2 regions of the Micromonospora sp. NPDC047738 genome follow, and region 1 is predicted to be linked to the other one. Evidence: riboswitches for the same ligand, from Rfam matches in the RefSeq annotation. Region 1 holds a riboswitch; the other holds the start of a gene.
The links. A riboswitch is a leader RNA that binds a small molecule or an ion and turns the genes downstream of it on or off. The one in region 1 is predicted to bind thiamine pyrophosphate.

Region 1 (3,066 bases):
GTGTGGGTGGGCACCACGAGGGTCCCGGCCGGGCCGAGCACGTCGCGCAGGGCGAGCACCACCGCCTCCGGGCCGCCGCAGAGGAAGCCCAGCGGGCGCAGGGACGCGTGCACCAGGACGGTCCCGCCGGGGCGTACGCCGAGGGCGCGGAACTGGGCGGCGAGCGACGCGCGGGTGTGCGGCCGGGCCGGTGCGGCACCGGCGATCATCGGCCCACCCGGGCGAGGATCGCGGCGGCCAGCGGGGCGGGCGCCTCGTCCGGGATCCAGTGCGTGACGCCGGGAAGCTCAACGAAGCGGTAGTCGCCGGTCACATGGGGTGCGCAGGCCGCGGCGGCGGTGCGGCCGATCGCGATGTCCCGGTCGCTCCAGACGAAGGTGGTCGGCACGCTGACCGGTCCGACGGCCTTCAGGTCCGCCCCGGTCATCGCCCGGTACCAGTTCAGCGCGGCGGTCAGCGCGCCCGGCTCGCACATCGGGTCGGCGTAGCGGGCCACCTGCGCGGGGTCGCCCACCCCGCCGAGCATCCGCCGCAGCGCGACGGCGTTGAGGGCGAGCAGCACCCGCTCCGCCTTGCCGGGCTTGCGGAACAGCGTGATGTAGGCGGAGCGGGCCTTCTGCCCCGGGTCGGTGGCGAGCGCGTGGGCCAGCGCCGCCGGATGCGGCACCGAGACCGCGGTGAGGCTGCGGACCCGCTCCGGGTGCACCGCCGCCAGGCTCCAGGCCACGATCGCGCCCCAGTCGTGCCCGACCACGTGCGCGGCCTCGACGCCGAGCGCGTCGAGCACCTCCGCCGCGTCCGCCACCAACTCCGGGATCCGGTACGCCTCGACCGCCGCCGGCCGGGCACCCGGCGAGTAGCCCCGCTGGTCGAGCGCGTACGTGCGCAGCCCGGCCGCGTGCAGCAGGGGCACCACCTCGTCCCACTCGCCGCCGTGCTGCGGGAAGCCGTGCAGCAGCAGGATCGGATCGCCGTCCTCGGGACCGCCGGTGCGTACCTCGAACGTCAGACCTCGCGCCTCGACCCGCATGATCGGCAGCCTACCCAGCCGGACCGGCACCGCTCGCCCTGCTGTGCCGGCGGCGGGCACCGGTGCTAGCGTCTGCCGCAGACAACTTCACATCCGACAGGGGAGCGCACAGCGCTGAGAGTGCGGGCCGGTGCCCGCAGACCCTCGAACCTGATCTGGGTAATGCCAGCGCAGGGAGTTCGGTCGACCTCCAGCCGCGCCGCCGTCCGGGCATCCGGACGCGGCGTGCGTCTTCTCCTGGTTCACCCTCGACGAACTGGGAGCAACCATGACTCAACCCACCACCAACCGGTGGCGCACCATCGACATCGTCATCGCCTCGGTGCTCGGGGTGGCGTTCGGCGTCATCTTCTGGGCGTGGGGCCTGCTCTGGAACGGGCCGGCGGACGCCATCCCGCTGCCCGGCCGGGCGGCGCTGTACGGCGTGTGGCTGGTGCCGGCCGTGCTCGGCGCGCTGATCGTCCGCAAGCCCGGCGCCGCGTTCTTCACGCTGACCTTCGCCGCGCTGGTGTCGGTCGCGCTCGGCAGCAGTTGGGGCTGGACCCTGGTGGTGCAGGGCCCGCTGGAGGCGGCGGCGGGCGAACTGGCCTTCGCGCTCTTCGGTTACCGCACCTACCGGCTCCCGGTCTCGCTGCTGGCCGCCACCCTGGCCGGCCTCGCCGCCGCGATCTACGACGTCTTCGTCTGGTACCCGGACACCGCGTGGGGCAGCTTCCGGCTGCCGTACATCCTCATCACCGCCGTCAGCGCACTGGTCGTGGCCGGCCTCGGCGGCGTCGCGCTGACCCGCGCCCTGGCGAACACCGGCGTCCTCGACCGCTTCCCCGCCGGCCGCGAACGCGCCGCCGTCTGACCGCCCGATCCGATGATGTTGATCATGAGGTTGACGGCGATGTGGATCTCTGAAACCGCCGCCAACCTCATGATCGACGGGGCGGGTGGGGTGGGGCGGGGACGGGTGGGAGGGGTGTGGGTGTGAGTGGGGTGGTGCTGCGGGGGTTCGGGTGGCGGCACGCCGGGCGGAAGGGGTGGGCCGTCCGTGGGGTGGACCTGCGCGTCGAGCGCGGGGAGCGGGTGCTGCTGCTGGGGGCGTCCGGGGCGGGCAAGAGCACCCTGCTGGCGGCGCTCGCCGGGCTGCTGCCCGAGGACTCCGGCGAGCAGGAAGGCACCGTCGAGATCGACGGGCTCGACCCGCGCAAAGCCCGGGAACGGGTCGGCATCGTCTTCCAGGACCCGGAGACCCAGCTGGTGATGGCCCGCTGCGGCGACGACGTCGCGTTCGGGCTGGAGAACCGGGGCGTACCCGCCGAGGAGATCTGGCCCCGGGTGGACGCGGCACTGCGCCGGGTCGGCTTCCCCTACCACCGGGACCGGCCCACCGCGGCGCTCTCCGGCGGCGAGCAGCAGCGGCTCGCCCTCGCCGGGGTGCTCGCCCCGCGGCCCGGGCTGCTGCTGCTCGACGAGCCCACCGCCAACCTCGACCCGGCCGGCGCCGCGCTGGTCCGGCAGGCCGTCGCGGACGCGCTCGACGCGGACACCACGCTGATCCTGGTCGAGCACCGGGTCGCCGAGGCGCTGCCGCTGGTCGACCGGGTGGTGGTGCTGGAGGCCGGCGGCGGGGTACGGGCCGACGGGCCGCCCGACACGATCTTCGCCGCGCACGGCGATACGCTCGCCGCCGCCGGAGTCTGGGTGCCGGGTCGCACCGTGCCGCCCCGGCACGCCACCGCGCCGCCGGGCGACCGGTTGCTCACCGCCGACCGGCTCGGCCTGCCGCCCCGGCTGGCCCCCGTCGACCTCGAGGTACGCGCCGGCGAGGCGCTCGCCGTCCTCGGCCCGAACGGCGCCGGCAAGTCCACCCTGGCCCTGCTCCTCGGCGGCCTGCTCCGCCCCGGCACCGGTACGGCCACCGCCACCACCGCCCTGGCCGGGCGGGACGCCGGCACTCCCCCGCACCGCTGGCGGGCGCCCCTGCTGGCCCGGCGGATCGGCTCGGTCTTCCAGGACCCGGAACACCAGTTCGTCACCGGCACCGT
Region 2 (3,066 bases), on a different contig from region 1:
GGTGCTGCTGCTGGAGCTCTCCGGGGCCACCCTGCTGCTGCTCGACGAGCCGACCGACAACCTCGACCTGGCCTCCGCCGAGGCGCTCGAAGCGGGGTTGGCCGCGTTCGAGGGGACGGTGATCGCGGTGACCCACGACCGGTGGTTCACCCGCTCCTTCGACCGGTTCGTGCTGTTCCGCGGCGACGGCGAGGTGGTGGAGACCCCCGAGCCGGTCTGGGACGTCGGCTGACCGGGCCGTGCCTTCGCCCCGGGTCCGCCGCGAGTTCGGCGCGGCGGACCCGGGTGAGCGCCGCTGTGGAGCTGATGTCGTGACCGACTCACCGGGTCGTCCCCGACCTCGGGGCTCGACCAGTTGCGTTCCCCGCCCGGGCATAGGGTGGATCTCGTGAGTGAGATGACGTACCGCCGGCTGGGCGACTCCGGGCTCGTGGTGTCCGTGGTCGGCATCGGCTGCAACAACTTCGGCCGCAAGCTCGACCTCGACGGCACCCGGGCGGTGGTCGAGGCCGCCCTCGACGCCGGGATCAACTTCTTCGACACCGCCGACATCTACGGCGAGCCGCAGGGCAGCTCCGAGGAGCTGCTCGGGCAGGCGCTCAAGGGCCACCGCGACGACGTGGTGGTCGCCACCAAGTTCGGCATGGACATGCACGGCCTGAACGGGCCGGACTTCGGTGCCCGGGGTGCCCGCCGCTACATCGCCCGCGCGGTCGAGGCGTCGCTGCGCCGGCTCGGCACCGACCACATCGACCTGTACCAGATGCACGAACCCGACCCGGACACCCCGATCGACGAGACACTTGCTGCCCTGGACGACCTGGTCCGTGCCGGCAAGGTCCGCTACCTCGGCAACTCGAACTTCGCCGGCTGGCAGATCGCCGACGCCGACTGGACCGCGTCGTCGCAGGGCCGCACCCGCTTCATCTCCGCGCAGAACCACTACAGTCTGCTGGAGCGGAGCGTCGAGGCCGAGGTCATCCCGGCCTGCGAGCGGTTCGGCCTGGGCATGCTGCCGTTCTTCCCGCTGGCCAACGGCCTGCTCACCGGCAAGTACCACCGGGGCGAGGCGCCGCCCGCCGGCAGCCGGCTCTCCGGCGGCGGCCGGTACGCCGAGCGGCTGGCCGCGGCGGACTGGGACACCATCGAGGCGATCGAGGCGTACGCGGCGAAGCGTCGGATCTCGATGCTTCAGGTGGCCATCGGTGGACTCGCCGCCCGCCCGGCGGTGACCTCGGTGATCGCCGGTGCCACCACGCCCGAGCAGGTACGCGCCAACGCCGAGGCGGGTGCCTGGCAGCCCACCGACGAGGACCTGGCCGCCCTCGACGCCATCCTCTGACCCGGCTTTCCGCTGCCCCGGCGCCGTCCCACGGCACCGGGGCAGCGTGCTGTCCGCTCCGGCCTGCTGGCGGCACCCGTGGCGGCGGTGGGTGGGAAAAGTGCCACCCGGCCTTGGCGTGCCCGCGGCGGACGTCGTACGGTAGGCCACAAGTGACCCACGGGAGCCCGGTGCACCGGGCTGAGAGGGGGGCTGCAGCCCCCGACCGTCGAACCTGATCCGGGTAATGCCGGCGCAGGGAGGAGTGTTGCCGTGCCGTCCCTGGGACGTCTGCATCTGATCACCGACACCCGGCCGGGCCGGGATCCGCTCGCCGTGCTGCGCGCCGCCCTGCCGGTGGCCCGCGCCGAACTGGTCGTCCAGGTCCGGGTGGCGGACGGCGCCACCGACCGGGAGGCGTACGAACTGGCCGCCCGGGTGGTCGCGCTGTGCCGGCTGCACGGGGCGACCTGCCTGGTCAACGACCGGCTGCACGTGGCGCTCGCGGTGGACGCGGCCGGTGGCCACGTCGGCGCGGACGACCTGCCCGTGGCAGCCGCCCGCCACGTGCTCGGCTCCACCGCCGTGCTCGGCGCCACCGCTCGGGAACCGGGGGCCGCCGTCGCGGCGGTCGCCGCCGGAGCCAGCTACCTGGGCGTGGGCCCCTGCCACGCCACCGCCACCAAGCCAGGGCTGCCCGACCCGATCGGCCCCCAGGGGGTACGCGCGGTCGCCGGGGCGGTGGACGTACCGGTGATCGCGATCGGCGGGGTGACCGCCGCGCGGGTGCCGGCGCTGCGGGCCGCCGGGGCGTACGGGGTGGCGGTGGTCGGGGCGCTGTCCGAGGCCGCCGACCCGGCCCGGACCACCGCCGAACTGCTCGGGGCACTGGCGTGCTGACCCGGCCGGACGTCGCCATCGTGGGGGCGGGACCGGTCGGGCTGGCGATCGCGTGGCGGTGCGCGCAGCGCGGGCTGCGGGTGGTCGTCCACGATCCGGCACCGGGCTCCGGGGCGTCGCACGTGGCGGCCGGGATGCTGTCGCCGGTGGCCGAGGCGTACTTCGGCGAGCACGAGCTGACCAGGCTGCTCGCCGACTCCGCCGCCCGCTGGCCGGCCTTCGCCGCCGAGCTGACCGAGGACGCCGGCACCGACGTCGGGTACCGCACCGACGGCACGCTGGTGGTCGGGTTGACCGCCGACGACCTGGCCGAGGCGCGCTGGCTCTGGTCGTACCAGCAGGGGTTGGAGCTGCCGATCACGCCGCTGCGTCCCTCCGCGCTGCGGGACCGCGAGCCGGCGCTGGCCCCCCGGGTGCGCGGCGGCGCGGTCGCCCCCGGCGACCATCAGGTCGACCCGCGCCGGCTGGTGGCGGCGCTGCGCGCGGCGGCCGAGCTGGCCGGCGTCGCGCTCCGCCCCGCCCCGGTCGCCCGGCTCTCCGACGTGGACGCCCGGTTCACCGTGGTCGCCGCCGGGTGCGGCGCGGCGGCGCTCACCGGGCTGCCGGTCCGGCCGGTGAAGGGGCAGGTGCTCCGGCTCCGCGCGCCCGGTGGCGGCGCGCCGGGCTTCCGGCACGTGATCCGGGGGTACGCCGACGGCGAGTCGATCTATCTGGTGCCCCGGGACAGCGGCGAGGTGGTGATCGGGGCGACCGTCGAGGAGCGCACCGACACCGAGGTGACCGCCGGGGCGGTGCTCCGGCTGCTCCGCGCCGCCGTCGACCTGGTTCCCGAGCTGGCCGAGTAC

Region 2: another riboswitch for thiamine pyrophosphate. It lies ahead of thiE (thiamine phosphate synthase); the one in region 1 lies ahead of ABZ783_RS29720 (ECF transporter S component).

The regions. Positions count from the first base shown of each region.
Region 1 is NZ_JBEYSO010000027.1:13,036-16,101, forward strand. Features, by position in the region: gene ABZ783_RS29710 (AAC(3) family N-acetyltransferase) at 1-209, opposite strand, end outside; gene ABZ783_RS29715 (alpha/beta hydrolase) at 206-1,030, opposite strand; TPP riboswitch at 1,119-1,225, shown strand; gene ABZ783_RS29720 (ECF transporter S component) at 1,299-1,883, shown strand; gene ABZ783_RS29725 (ATP-binding cassette domain-containing protein) at 2,006-3,066, shown strand, end outside.
Region 2 is NZ_JBEYSO010000008.1:118,520-121,585, reverse strand. Features, by position in the region: gene ABZ783_RS15520 (ATP-binding cassette domain-containing protein) at 1-232, shown strand, start outside; gene ABZ783_RS15515 (aldo/keto reductase) at 380-1,342, shown strand; TPP riboswitch at 1,493-1,600, shown strand; gene thiE (thiamine phosphate synthase) at 1,595-2,221, shown strand; gene thiO (glycine oxidase ThiO) at 2,215-3,066, shown strand, end outside.